2 regions of the Serratia liquefaciens ATCC 27592 genome follow, and region 2 is predicted to be linked to the other one. Evidence: predicted binding sites of a transcription regulator. Region 2 holds the regulator's gene; the other holds the start of a gene.
What was found. Region 2 encodes PurR, which represses purine synthesis genes. Its sites were predicted from a motif close to CANGCAAACGTTTGCNTG; they were not measured.
Positions count from the first base shown of each region.

Region 1 (7,639 bases), 1.6 Mb from region 2:
CCTGCTCACGAATGCGCTCTACCGCATCTTCGATGATGGTCGCCGGGGTCCACAGGGCTTCACACTGGCAGATATCCAGCACGAAACGCTCCAGCATGCGCTGGCCCTGACGGGTGTGGGTCACTTCCGGGTGGAACTGCACGCCGTAGAAGCGTTTTTCTTCGTTGGCCATAATGGCAAACGGGCAGGTATCGGTGCTGGCAACGGTCACGAAGTCGGACGGGATAGCGGTCACTTTGTCGCCGTGGCTCATCCACACGTCGAGCAGCGGTTTACCGGTTGGGCTCAGCGCGTCTTCGATGCCGCGAACCAGTGCGCTGTCGGTGGTAATTTCCACCTGCGCGTAACCGAATTCACGCTCGTTGGAACCTTGCACATGGCCGCCCAGCTGCATTGCCATGGTCTGCATGCCGTAGCATACGCCCAGCACAGGTACACCGGCGGTGAACACGTATTCTGGCGCACGCGGGCTGTTGGTTTCGGTGGTGCTTTCCGGGCCGCCGGACAGGATGATGCCGCTCGGATTGAATTCGCGGATTTGCTCTTCGCTAACGTCCCAGGCCCACAGCTCGCAGTAAACGCCGATTTCGCGCACGCGGCGGGCGACCAGTTGGGTGTATTGCGAACCAAAGTCCAGAATCAGAATGCGATGCTTATGGATATTTTTTGTCATGTGAGGCGAATTCCAGCAACAGAGAAAAAGGAAAATCTAAAACGTTAGGACAGTTTCAGTCGGCGAGGCCAAACAGTTGGTGGTCGCCCGCAGCACAGCATGCGCAGTTGACATAAAGTCAATGAGCAATGCGAGCAGCGGACGGCGAACAAATGCGCCGGCCGCAGCCCCTGAAATTAACCCATGCGGTAGTTCGGTGACTCTTTGGTGATGGTCACGTCATGCACGTGGCTTTCCTGAATACCGGCGCCGCTGATGCGAACAAATTCAGCCTTGGTACGCAGGTCGTCGATGGTGGCGCAGCCGGTCAGGCCCATGCAAGAACGCAGGCCGCCCATCTGCTGGTGTACGATCGCTTTCAGCATGCCTTTGTAAGCCACGCGGCCTTCGATACCTTCCGGCACCAGTTTGTCGGCGGCGTTATCGGTCTGGAAGTAACGGTCGGAAGAGCCTTTGGACATCGCGCCCAGTGAACCCATACCACGGTAGGATTTGAACGAACGGCCCTGATACAGCTCGATTTCGCCCGGTGATTCTTCGGTACCCGCCAGCATGGAGCCGACCATTACGCAGGATGCGCCGGCCGCGATAGCTTTGGCGATGTCACCGGAGAAGCGAATGCCGCCGTCGGCGATGACCGGGATACCTGTCCCTTCCAGCGCTTCAACCGCATCGGCGATGGCTGTGATCTGCGGTACACCTACGCCGGTTACGATACGAGTAGTACAGATGGAGCCAGGGCCGATACCTACTTTGACCGCGCTGACGCCGGCGTCAGCCAGCGCTTTGGCACCGGCTGCGGTAGCCACGTTGCCGCCCACGATCTGCAGATCCGGGTATTTGGCGCGCGTTTCGCGAATACGCTGCAATACGCCTTCGGAATGGCCATGCGAGGAGTCGATCAGCAGCACGTCAACGCCGGCGGCGACCAGCGCATCAACGCGCTCTTCGTTACCTGCACCTGCACCCACCGCTGCGCCAACGCGCAGACGGCCATGCTCGTCTTTACAGGCGTTTGGCTTGCGTTCCGCTTTCTGGAAGTCTTTTACGGTGATCATGCCCAGCAGGTGGAAGCTGTCGTCCACTACCAGCGCTTTCTCAACGCGTTTTTCGTGCATTTTCTGCAGCACGACTTCACGCGCTTCGCCTTCTTTCACCGTAACCAGACGCTCTTTCGGCGTCATCACGGCGGTAACAGGCTGGTTCAGATCGGTGACGAAGCGGACGTCGCGGCCGGTAATGATACCGACCAGTTCGTTCTCTTCGGTGACGACAGGGTAACCGGCGAAGCCGTTACGTGCGGTCAGCTCTTTCACTTCTTTCAGGGTTGTGGCAGGGGTTACGGCTTGTGGATCGGTTACCACGCCGCTTTCATGTTTTTTCACGCGGCGGACTTCTTCTGCCTGACGCTCGATAGACATGTTTTTGTGAATGAAGCCCAGACCGCCTTCCTGCGCCAGCGCGATGGCCAGGCCGGATTCGGTAACGGTATCCATGGCTGCGGACAGCATAGGGATATTCAGGCGGATATTTTTGGTCAGTTGGGTGCCGAGCTCAGCGGTATTAGGCAGAACCGTAGAGTGAGCTGGAACCAGGAGAACGTCGTCAAACGTTAGTGCTTCTTTCGCGATACGTAGCATGGGCAATATCTCACCAGAGTGGGCTGTGAAAAAGATAAAATATTGCCGCGGCATTATACAGAGCGTAATCGGTTGCCTCCAGCACTTTCTCACAAAAACTCTTGATTACCTTTTTCAGCCATGTAGTATCGACCAATTAAGTGCTTGTTTTGAAATTTGATCTGGGTCACATGTCGATACCTGTTTCGCCTTCCATTTTTACCGTAAGCCGCCTGAATCAGACGGTTCGACAGCTGCTGGAAATGGAAATGGGCCAGATTTGGCTCTCCGCCGAGATCTCCAACTTCTCCCAGCCGTCTTCAGGTCATTGGTATTTCACGCTGAAAGACGACCGCGCGCAGGTGCGTTGCGCGATGTTCCGCAACACTAACCGTCGTACTACCTTCCGCCCGCAAAATGGCCAACAGGTGCTGGTGCGCGCCAGCATCACGCTGTATGAGCCGCGCGGCGACTATCAGCTGATCGCCGAAAGCATGCAGCCCGCCGGCGACGGCCTGTTGCAACAGCAGTTCGATCAGTTAAAACAGCGACTGAGCGCCGAAGGCCTTTTCGACCAACAGTTCAAACAGCCGCTGCCCAGCCCGGCCAAACGCGTCGGGGTGGTCACCTCCGCCAGCGGCGCGGCGCTGCACGATGTGCTGCAGGTGCTGCAACGGCGCGATCCGTCATTGCCCATCGTTATCTACCCTACTTCGGTGCAGGGCGCGGAAGCCCCCCTGCAGATTGTACGTGCCATCGAAACGGCCAACCGCCGTGACGAGTGCGACGTGCTGATCGTCGGCCGTGGCGGGGGTTCACTGGAAGACCTGTGGAGCTTTAACGACGAACGCGTTGCGCGGGCGATTTTCGCCAGCCGCATTCCGATTGTCAGCGCCGTCGGCCACGAAACCGACGTCACCATTGCCGACTTTGTCGCCGATCTGCGTGCGCCAACCCCTTCTGCCGCTGCCGAACTGGTCAGTCGCAATCAGTTGGAACTGCTGCGTCAGTTGCAATCACAGCAACAGCGGATGGAAATGGCGATGGACTACTACCTGGCGCAGCGCCAGCAGCAGTTCACCCGCATCAACCACCGTTTGCAGCAGCAGCACCCGCACCTGCGTCTGGCGCGCCAACAAACGCTGTTGTTCAAACTGCAACGTCGGTTGGAAGACGGCATGCAAAACCAACTGCGTCTGTCTTCGCGTCGCAGCGAGCGGGTTCAGCAACGGCTGGCGCAGATGCAACCGCAGGCGCGTATTCACCGCTACCAACAACGCGTGCAGCAACAGGAATACCGTTTGCAGCAGGCATGGGATCGCCAGCTTAACGGCCTGCGCCAGCGCTTCGGCGTCGCCTGCAGCCAACTCGAGGCCGTCAGCCCGCTGGCGACGCTGGCCCGCGGCTACAGCGTGACGCAAACCCCGCGCGGCGAACTGCTGAAAACCACCAAGCAGGCTCAGGTTGGCGAACTGCTGAAAACCCGTCTGCAGGATGGTTGGGTGGAAAGCGAGGTGAAAACCATCACCGTTGCCAAAAAGCCGCGCAAGAAACGCGCGGCCGAATAATCCCGCTTACTCCAGCGTAAAACGGCTGCCCGGTACGCCGTTAATCCACAGTTCTCGCGTCTCTCCAGTTGGCAAACTGCAGGCCAACGTCTGCCACGCCGGTTTGAACCGGCCTTCGGCAGTGATGTTCAGCATAATGCGTTGAGTGTCGCTGAGCATCTCCCAGCGCAGCCACAGCGCATCGCCCTGCTGCCAGCCATAACTTTCCCCGTCATCTTCGAATAACAGCCCAGAAGCGCTGCCACAGCCTTTGAGCGGATACAGCTTCAGCTCGCGCCGATCGTCCGCCGTCACGTCAACATGCGCCAATCGCGACGACAAAGGTATCGCGGCACCGGCACGTACCAGCAGCGGCAAGCGCTCCAGCGGTGCCTCCAGCAGCACCGCCTGGCCGCCGCTGAACCATTGGCCGCTGTAGAAGCAGTACCAGCCGTCGCCGTTATCCGGCAGATACACCGGCCGCTGACGCTGCCCCTGCTCCACCACGCTGGCCACCAGCAGATCGCGACCTATCATAAAATCATCGGTTTCGTTCAGCGTGCGCTCATCATGCTCGTGGTCGAGGAAGGTCGGGCGCAGCATCGGTTCGTCGTCGACGCAGGCCTGCCACAGCAAGGTGTAGAAATACGGCATCAGCCGATAACGCAAAGCAATCGCCTCGCGCACTGCCGGCGTCACCGCAGGGTACATCCAGGGTTCGTTAACCGTGGCGTCGTCGTTCCAGGAGTGAATGGTGAAACGCGGATGCATCACGCCATTTTGCACCCAACGCACCAGCAGTTCGGCGTCCGGCCTGTCGCCGGAGAAACCGCCCACGTCGTGCCCGAGGTTGTACAAACCGGACAGGCTCATGCCCAGCCCCATGCGAATGTTGTAACGCAGGGTTTGCCAACTGGTACGGTTATCGCCGCTCCAGGTCTGCACATAACGTTGCATACCGGCACAGCCGGAGCGTGAAATCAGGTACGGCCGCAGCTCAGGAGCAAAGCGCTGCTGCGCCTCCATCGAGGCGCGCATCATCAGCAACGGCATCACCGGGCGAATATGCTTGATGGCGATCGGCTGGCCAAAACCGTGGCAACGCGCCTCGCCGTCCCACACTTCATATTCGTTATTGTCATTCCAGGTGGAATCGATGCCCATTTCCAGCAGTTGCTGAGTCACGCCCTGCTGCCACCAGTGCACTGCCGCCGGATTGGTGAAGTCCAGATGTGAGCCTTCGTCGTCCCAAAAGCTCGAACGCTCCGGCCTATCGCTTTCTGAATCGCGGATAAACAGCCCTAACTGCGCCGCCTGTTGATACTGCGGATGATCCTGCAACAGGCACGGCTTGATGTTGGCCGCCAATTTCAATCCGGCATCGTGGAAAGCCTGACTCAACTGCTTGGGTTGCGGCACCTTGTCGTAGTTCCAGTTGAACACGTAACGCTTGTTGCCGATCGAGGTATAACCCGAGGACAGCTGGAAGGAGTCACAGGGAATGTCATGTTGGTGACAAAGCTCAATAAACTGCCGTAGCTGCTGTTGAGCATCCGGCGCATCGGTGTAATGCATGGTGGATCCGCTGTAGCCCAGGCTCCATTTTGGCCCGAAGTGTGTCTTGCCGGTCAGGCGTACAAACGCCTTGGTGACATCCAGCACCTTTGGCCCGAGGAACAGGTAATAATCCAAATCCCCCGCCTCGGCCTGATAGCGGCGATAGGCCAGGTGGTAATTGTCGATCTCGTTACCCAAATCCAGCCAGCAACTGCTCAGGTTGTCGTAAAACAGCCCAAAGCTGGCCTCTTCTCCACGGGTGATGGTGAAAGGAATGTGCTTGTACAGCGGGTCAGTGCTGGCGGCGTTGTAACCCATCGCATCCAGATTGCGCATTTCAAAACGGCGGCCGCTGCGCTCCAAATCACCGGCCTTCTCGCCCAGGCCATAATAGCGCTCGGCGGCATGGCGACGTTGATAATGGGCCACGCCGTCACCGTGCGGGTTAAGCAAATAGGCGCTGGTGGGCCGATCGGCTGCCAGCGGACGCCATTCACCGGCGGCGTTACAGTGTTCCCATTCCAGCCACAGCGGCTGATGCACGGTCACGCGCAGCGCAGAGGTGGTCAGCACCAACCGATCCTCATGCTGCTGCAAGTGGTAACCCGGCAGGTTGAAACCGGCGACGCTCAGCCGGTCGCGCCCTTCCCAGGGCACGTCGGTCTGTGGCGCAATGCTCCAGGTGCGATCCAGCGCCAGCTCTCCGCTGCGCTTGATCAACACGCGACACAGGTGGTTTTCCAACACGTACATGCAAAACAGATGGCGTTCATCGACCAGCAGTTCAATACGATCGGCATACTGTCCTGCCAGCGTCCAGTTTTTTAAGGTTTTCATAGGCATCCAACTTAACTATTGAGTGTTTTTTTACCGCCGCGTTCGGCGATCAAAGCAATCAGGAACAGGGCGCCGATCAGGTCGAAGAAGCCCATGGCGATGAATAAGGGGTTAAAACCGACGGTGTCGGAGACCGCACCGATCAGCAACGTAAACAGGAAGCTGGCGATCCAGGCGCTGGAGCCGCGCATGCCGTTGACGGTCGCCATTTGGTTTTTATCGAACGACTCCACCACCAGCGCGCTGAGCATGCAGGAGATCACCTGGTGCCCGAAGCCACCGATCGAGATCAGGGCGATCGCCACGTAGGGATCTTTGGTGATCGCCACAAATGCCAGCGAAACCATCATAAAGGCGCCCGTCACCGAGCTGGCGACCACCGAGTTGACGCGGCTGCAGCCGAACCATTTGCGGTACAGGGTGGTGAGATAGCCGCTGGCAACGCTGCCGATGTCCGCCGCCAAAAACGGCAGCCAGGCAAACATGGCGATGTGCTTTAAGTCCATGCCGCGCTCGGTGGCCAGGTACAGCGGCACCCAGAAACTGAACACCGCCCAGGCCGGTTCGGCGAGAAAGGCCGGAATGGCGATGCCATAGAACTTTTTGTTGCGGCACAAAATCGCCAGCGACTTGAGAAACGGCAATCTGGGCAGTTCCGGTTCATTGTCTTCGCGGATCAGATCCAGTTCCTGTTGGCTCAGATTGGGGTGCTGCTGCGGCGAGTGATAGAACAACCACCACAACACTACCCAGATCAACGCCAGCGCGCCGGAGAACAAAAAAGCGCCCTGCCAGCCAAAGGAAACGTGGGCAATCACGATAATTGGCGGAGCCAGCATGGCGCCAATAGAGAAACCGACGCCCGCCCAACCGGCGGCGATCGGCCGCTCCTTTTTAGGGAACCAGTCGGATATCGCCTTGGCGTTGGCCGGTGTGGCCGCCGCTTCCGCCCCGCCCATAAAGAACCGCAGGATAGCCAGTTGAACCCAACTGCCCGCGCCGGCATGCAGCATGCAAACAACCGCCCAGATACTGGCGCAGATCAAAAAGCCCATCTTCAGGCCGATAACGTCGATCAGCCAGCCGCAGATCGGCTGAAATACCGTATAGGCCAGTTGGAACGATGCCACCACCCAGGAGTACTGCTCGGTGGTCATGTTGAGGCTGGTTTTCAGTTCAGGTGCCAGAATGCCCAGCGAATTACGGGTGATGTAGTTGACCGTTACGCCCAGTAAAAACAGCGCCAGCATCCACCAGCGCAGCGATTTGAACTTGCGCCGGCCGGTATCGGCGACCCTTTGATTAATTTCAACACTCATCTGTCTTCTCTCCACGACGGCTGCCCGGTGCAACAGCGCGCCTTTTGGTAGGGTACGTTTTGGTATCGAAGGTATGGGCCGTGGAAA
Region 1 is NC_021741.1:3,875,938-3,883,576, forward strand. Features, by position in the region: gene guaA (glutamine-hydrolyzing GMP synthase) at 1-673, opposite strand, end outside; gene guaB (IMP dehydrogenase) at 850-2,313, opposite strand; gene xseA (exodeoxyribonuclease VII large subunit) at 2,484-3,860, shown strand; gene M495_RS18170 (glycoside hydrolase family 31 protein) at 3,867-6,233, opposite strand; gene M495_RS18175 (MFS transporter) at 6,245-7,552, opposite strand.
Region 1: the regulator PurR is predicted to act here: its motif matches at 2,375-2,392, upstream of guaB (IMP dehydrogenase).

Region 2 (7,639 bases):
TACGAATTGAGTCGCAGGTACGTGCGATTCCGTATAACTCAGCGGTCACGATGGACTTCAACCTGCGCCGCCTGAATTTCCTGGGCGACAGCGAGGATAAAATCATCCGTGTTTATTGCGGCTGATGCTTTTGCAGGTCATGTATAAGAATAACCCCGGTTAATTGGCCGGGGTTTTTTATTGTGCGTATTTAGCGCGTCACGCGGATACCGCCTTCTACGCCTTTCGGGCTGAAGACGACCTGCCAGAGTTGAATGTCACGGGCGCGAAATGCTCCAGCGCAGGCGTTCAGGTAATAACTGAACATGCGTTCGAAACGATCCGAATAACGTTGGGCCAACTGCGGCCATGCCTGTTTGAATTTTTCGTACCACGCCATCAAGGTGCGATCGTAGTCAGCGCCAATATTGTGCCAATCTTCCATCACAAAATGCCCTTCGCTGGCCTGGGCAATATGGGTAACCGACGGCAGGCAGCCATTCGGGAAGATATATTTGTTGATCCACGGGTCAACATTCATATCTGTCCGATTCGAACCAATGGTATGCAGCAGGAATAGGCCGTCCGGTTTTAAATTACGTTCCACCACGTTGAAGTAGGTGCGGTAATTTTTCGGACCGACGTGCTCAAACATACCGACGGAAACAATACGGTCAAATTGCAGATGCAAATCACGGTAATCCTGCAGCAGGATCTCGACATCCAGCCCGGCACAGCGCTCCTGTGCCAGCTTTTGCTGCTCGGCAGAAATGGTCACGCCCACCACCGAAACGCCATAGTTTTTCGCCGCATAGGCAGAAAGCCCGCCCCAGCCACAGCCGATATCCAGCAAATTCATACCCGGCTGCAGCTGCAGCTTTTCGCAAATCATCCGTAATTTGGCTTCCTGCGCTTCTTCCAGCGTGGTCGCCTCTTTCCAGTAGGCGCAGGAATACTGCATATAAGGATCCAGCATCAGGGTAAAGAGATCGTTCCCCAGATCGTAATGTTCTTTGCCGACTATCCAGGCGCGTTTCTTAGATTGCAGATTGGTTAATCGCGCGGCGGCAATTCGCAGGGTATCTTTGAGGTGGCGGGGCAATTTCTTTTCCAGACCGGCGCGGACCACGTGATGAAAGAATATATCCAGCCGTTCGCATTCCCACCAGCCGTCCATATAGCTTTCGCCCAGGCCGAGAGAACCCTCCTGCAGCACACGTTTAAAAAAATTAGGATTTTTAACCTGAATATCGAAAGGGCGCGAGCCGTTTATTTCAATACCGGCCATGCTGAGCATTTCATGAGCGATACGGTACCATTGGTTGTCCTGGATGCTCACATCTTCTATACACGATGAACTCATAGCTTCTCCATCACCTTCTTCTGACTTATGACCCGTCAAAAAATAGCTTAGACAAATTCTGCGGGTGCATACGTTTACCTACGGTAAGAATCCCGTGGCGTCTGATATCCGACTATGAACAGAGGAAAATTTTAAGAAGGTTCCAGCGCAAGAAACGCGGGAAAGACAATCCTTAAAAAACTGTGACGCCATACGCGTACACAACAGTTGCTAGTGATAAAGAAATTATAAAAGTGTTATTTTTAAAGGTCGTTTTTGAGTATAGGCTTGCCGAGGCGCTTACTCAACTGTAAATCGCACTCGGCAAAAATATTCTTTAAGTAATTATTAATACTGGCAATTATGACGCGGAGTTAGCATGTTCCTGACGCGTCGCCTGTCGATCGTCCATTACCTTTCTCCGTTGCATCAGATAGCCCAACGCGGCCAATACCACCGTCGACACCATTACCGTGACCGTTGCCAACAGAGGCTGGGCGATAAAGGCCGAAACCAGCATGCTGGCGACAAAACACAGGCCTAATTGCAGGGTGTTTTGCAAGGCGGCAGCTTTACCGGTTCCCTCCGGGAACGGGGTCAACGCATTGGCTACCACGATAGGGTAAATGGCTCCGTTGACCAACGCCATCACGCAGAACGGAATTAACAACGTAGTGAGCGTGGGCTGAGTCAGGGTGGCAACCAGATATAATGCAACCATACTGACACCATAAACTACCAACAGCCAAGGCAACAAGGTGTTGCCATTCATGCGGTTCAATGCGGTACGACAGCCATAGCCCCCTAATAAGAACGCCAGCGTCTGCGGCACATAGCTCAGACCGATGTCGTTCGGGCTATACCCCATATCACCAAGAATAAACGGTGAACCGGTCAGCCAGGCGAAGAAGCCGGCAGAACAGGCGGCAAAAATCATAACGTTGCCACTGAAGATGCGTGACTTTAATAGTTGGAAGAAACTGAGCGCGCTTTTCTTATTGTCGTCGGAAGGCACGGTTTTGGCGCTTTCTTTCAGCAGCAGCGTCGGCAATAGCAGAAGCACGGTAATGCCCAGCAACACGGCGAAAATGGCGCGCCAGCCCATGTGGTTCAGCAACCAGGCACCCACCAACGGAGCCAGCGCCGGTGAAAGGGCTACCAGCGGCATAATGGTCGCGAACACGCGGTTAGCCTTGCCTTCGCGATAGCGGTCAATCACCAAGGCCTGCCAGGTAACGGCAGCGGAGCAAACCCCAATCGCCTGGATAAAGCGCAGCGACCAAAGTTGCACGGCATTTTGCACCCACAGCATGCCGAGGCAGCCGAGGGCAAACAGCGCCAGACCGATCAGCAACACCGGTTTACGGCCGAGGCGATCGGAAAGCGGGCCCCACAGCAGTTGTGCAAAGGCAAACCCGGCCAGGAAGATGCTCAGGCTGGCGCTGATTGCCCCGGCGGAAATCTGCAGATCTTGCTGCATCATGCCGAAGGCGGGCAGATACATATCGGTGGCCAGGTATCCCAGCATGCTCAGGCCGGCAAGGTAGAACATAAAACCAAAGGAATTTCGCATGGTATTTCTCGTTAATATTTTATTGTCGCAGGTTTTTAGCGCCGGCAAGTGTATCCGGCTGGATCTCTGCTTGTGAAACGGTAATATTTGCGAGGTGCTGTTAAAAAAATTGAAGGCAAAGCTATGTGGTCTGAATATTCCCTGGATGTCGTCGATGCGGTGGCCCGCACCGGCAGTTTCAGCGCCGCGGCGCACGAGCTGCATCGGGTACCGTCGGCGGTAAGTTATACGGTGAGGCAGTTGGAGCAATGGCTGGCGGTACCGCTGTTTGAGCGCCGTCATCGCGACGTGGAACTGACACCGGCTGGCGTGCTGTTTATTCAGGAAGCGCGTGGTGTCATCAAAAAAATGCTCGACACGCGCCGACAGTGCCAACAGGTCGCTAACGGCTGGCGGGGCCAATTGAAAATAGCGGTGGATATCATCGTTAAACCCCAACGCAGTCGCCAATTGGTGCTGGATTTTTACCGCCATTTCCCCGACGTCGAATTGCTGGTTCAGCCGGAGGTGTTTAATGGCGTATGGGATGCGCTGGTGGACGGTCGTGCCGATATGGCGATCGGCGCCACAAGGGCGGTGCCGGTGGGCGGCGGTTTCGCCTTTCGCGATATGGGAGATATGCGTTGGTTGTGCGTGGCCAGTCCGCATCACCCGCTGGCCGCGATAGAGGGGCTGTTGAACGACGATCAACTTCGGCCCTTTCCGTCGCTGTGCCTGGAAGATACCTCGCGCAACCTGCCCAAGCGCGTGACCTGGACGTTGGACAACCAGCGCCGCCTGGTGGTGCCGGACTGGGCTTCTGCGGTGGACTGCCTGTGTGCCGGGTTGTGCGTTGGCATGATGCCCGCGCATCAGGTATTGCCTTTGGTGCAGCGCGGGGAACTGGTGGCGCTACAGTTGCAACAGCCATTTCCCGCCAGTCCTTGTTGCCTGACCTGGCAGCAAAATACGCCGTCACCGGCTATGGCCTGGTTGCTGGATTATCTGGGAGACAGTGAAACCTTGAATCAGGAGTGGCTAAGCGAAGAATGACGCCGGAAACCGTGAGAGTTTCCGGCGCAGATAATTAGCGGCGGTAATCGATGAACGGGCCGTCAGCGACCGAACGGCGCTCAACCAGCTTGGGATGAACCTCAATCACCTGCGACTCTTCACGCTTGCTGATGATGCGATCCAGCAGCATGGTGAAGGCCATCTCGCCCAAACGCTCTTTGGGCTGATGAATGGTGGTCAGTGCCGGGGTGAAGTAGCGGGCGTTTCGTACGTTATCGTAGCCAATCACCGATATGTCTTGTGGTACGCGCAGGCCAAGTTCATCGGCGGCGCAGATCGCACCCATGGCCATGATATCGCCACCGCAGAAGACTGCGGTAGGACGTTGTTTCTGCGACAGTATCTGATGCATGGCCTTGTAACCAGATTCCGGCTCAAAGTCGCCCTGAACAATCCACTCTTCACGCACGTCGATATTGGCTTCTTCCATGGCTTTTAAAAAGCCCTGATGGCGGCCGCCGCCGGTATTACGCGCCAGTTGGCCCGGAATGGCCCCGATATCGCGGTGGCCGCGTTCAATCAGGTAGCGCCCGGCCAGATAGCCGCCTTCGAAGGCGTTATCGATAATGGTGTCGGTAAAGTCACCGCGTGCGGCGCCCCAATCCATGACGACCATCGGGATATTGCGATAATCTTCCAGCATGCCCAGCAGTTGGTCCGGGTATTCCGAACACATGACTAACAGGCCATCGACGCGCTTTTGCGCCAACATCGCCAGATAGGCGCGTTGTTTGTCCAGATTGTTATGTGAGTTGCACAGGATCAGCGTATAGCCTTTGCTGTAGCAGCTGTTTTCCACCGCCTCGATCACTTCGGCAAAGTAGGGTGCTTCGCTCGATGTGGCCAGCAGACCAATAGATTTGGTGTGATTGACCTTGAGGCTGCGCGCCACGGCGCTGGGTGAATAGTGCAGCTCTTTGATCGCGGCGCCAACGGCCGCTTTTGTTTCTTCGGCGACGAAACGAGTCTTATTGATGACGTGCGAAACGGTGGTGGTGGAAACGCCAGCGCGTTTGGCCACATCTTTAATCGTTGCCATGTAAAGAATGACTCCTGAACTCACATGTTGCAGTATGTAAGTGTGATGTTAATCGTTTGCCTGCGTAGATCCTTCTCCAAAGAAGCGAAAACTGAGTTTTTAGTGTGTTGAAGTCGTCAGCGCTTGGTCAGGAGGGGCATTTTGCCGGTACACAGTTGTGAACTGCGAATTTTGTCCCATATTGAGCAAAAGGGGAAGAGGTAATCGGTATTATAAACTGGGAAATGATAACAAGATTTTATCGGCCAACTGTGGGAAAATGGTTTAACACATTAATTGTGTGCCTTTTACCCTTGGGAAACCCAATCTGAAAAGGAGTTGTAATGGATACCGATTTGAAAATGTCACTGTTCACCACCCTGGGTGCGCTGGCTGTGATTATCGCTTTTAGCTTCACCGCAGCATTGAACTGATACTCTTCAGTCAACCAGGCGCAGTTCGCTACGCCTGGTTGTATTTTCCCCGCGTTACGCCAGATTTTCCTCCACAAATGCCCAGTTAACCAGCGCCCAGAAGTTTTCCAGGTAGGCCGGTCGTGCGTTGCGATAATCGATGTAGTAGGCGTGTTCCCAAACGTCGACGGTCAGCAACGGTTTGTCTTCACCAGTCAACGGCGTGGCCGCATTCGACGTATTAACAATCGCCAGCGAGCCATCCGGCTTTTTCACTAACCAGGTCCAGCCTGCGCCAAAGTTTTTCACCGCGGCGTCGCTGAATTGTTCCCGGAAGGCGGTAAAAGAACCAAAAGCCTGGTTGATCGCGGCAGCCAATTTGCCCTGAGGTTCCCCACCGCCCTGAGGTGACAGGCAGTGCCAATAGAAGGTGTGATTCCATACCTGAGCTGCATTGTTGAAGATGCCGCCGCTGGAAGCCTTGATGATTGCTTCAAGGGATAATCCTTCAAACTCGCTGCCTTTCAGCAAATTGTTCAGGTTGACCACATAGGCGTTGTGATGCTTGCCATAGTGGTATTCCAGGGTTTCTGCCGAAATGTGCGGTTCGAGGGCATTTTTTTCATAAGGTAGTGCGGGCAGTTCAAACGACATTGCTTCCTCCTTGTACAGTGTCAACTCGCCGCTAAAGCAACGGACCTTAAATTGACCTGTTTTTATTGTGGGTATTTAGCTTAGCAATTTTCGCGATGAAATACAGTGGGGGCTGGCTAAAGGATTGGGTGCTTTAGGGACAGTAGGAAAATCAGTCAGGGGAGAGCGGCTGGGCAAGCCAGCCGCCAAAGAAATTATCGAATGGTTTTCGGTGTTACTACACGGCGGGCGCCGATGTAATGGTTTTGCCAGTAGTCATTGTCGAGTTGGCTGATCCGAATTTCTTCACCGGTACGCGGTGACTGAATAAATTTGCCGTTGCCCAGATAAACGCCAACATGGTCTGCCACGCCGCGGTTATTAATGCGGAAGAACACCAGGTCACCGCTTTCCAGTTCGCTTCTCTTGATCGGCGCGGCGTCTCGCAGGTGATACATTTCGTTGGCGGTGCGCGGCATTTTTATTTTCACCACGTCTTTATACGCGTAGTAAATCAGGCCGCTGCAGTCGAAACCGGTTCTTGGTGAAGTACCGCCCCAGCGGTAAGGCTTGCCCATTTGGTCCATCAGTTTGGCCATCGCGGTTTGCTTGGCGTGCTGATAGCGTTTTTTGTGCGCTGGAGTCAGCTTCAACGGTTTATCATCACGCACCAGTTTTGCGGTGGCCATCCCGGCTTCGCGGTGGCGACCATAGCCTTTTTTGTAACCCTTTTTCGGCGGGGTAACTTTGATTTTGGCTATTTTCTGAGTTTTGCCTTTCGATTTGGCGCTGACGATCTTTTTAGCGGTTTTTTCCGTTTTGGCTTTGGAAACCTTGGCGGTTTTCTGCGGGGTGGTGGTTTTTGCTTTTTTGCTGGCTTTTACCGCTTTCTTTTTCTTGCGGTCATCTGGCCGGGCTTCGTTGACATGGCTTTTGCGTTGCTCGGCGGCAATACGCGCCTGTGGCGCAGCATGCGCCAGATTGAAGAATAGCTGTGTAAACAACAGCACAAAAAGCGTAAGAATTAAACGCATGTCGACGTTACCAACCTTGGCCCCGGAACAGATATCGAAAGAAGGACAGTATTCCCGAATTTCGCCATATAAAACAGCGAAGAACTCATAAATGATAATCCATATTGTGAGAAAACGTTAATGGCATTTTTTTTGCTGAAAAATCAATCCGTTGATGTATAAAAAAGCGACAATCACCGTCGGCGGGATTATTTAACGGCGCATTTTGATGGCAAAATATATTAGTGAAATGGCCAGATTAAAAATGTTATTCTGCGCATATGTTTTGACCGGAAAGGCTTTGCCGGTAAGACGCGACTGACTACGGGGAAATGCCCTTGCAAAAGATGGCGTTTTCTTGCGACTGTTCCAGCCGCTACAATGGCCGGTGTGATGCATGTTGTAGCCATAAGACTTGGCTTGAGGAAGCAATACAATGACGACGACGATTGAAAAAATTCAGCACCAGATCGCTGAGAACCCGATTCTGCTGTACATGAAAGGTTCACCGAAATTGCCAAACTGCGGTTTCTCTGCGCAAGCCGTGCAGGCGCTGTCTGCCTGTGGCGAACGCTTTGCCTACGTTGATATTCTGCAGAACCCGGACATCCGTGC
Region 2 is NC_021741.1:2,276,560-2,284,198, forward strand. Features, by position in the region: gene M495_RS10705 (I78 family peptidase inhibitor) at 1-125, shown strand, start outside; gene cfa (cyclopropane fatty acyl phospholipid synthase) at 191-1,342, opposite strand; gene punC (purine nucleoside transporter PunC) at 1,683-2,894, opposite strand; gene punR (DNA-binding transcriptional activator PunR) at 3,018-3,926, shown strand; gene purR (HTH-type transcriptional repressor PurR) at 3,961-4,986, opposite strand; gene cydH (cytochrome bd-I oxidase subunit CydH) at 5,310-5,399, shown strand; gene sodB (superoxide dismutase [Fe]) at 5,454-6,032, opposite strand; gene M495_RS10735 (C40 family peptidase) at 6,227-7,045, opposite strand; gene M495_RS10740 (Grx4 family monothiol glutaredoxin) at 7,461-7,639, shown strand, end outside.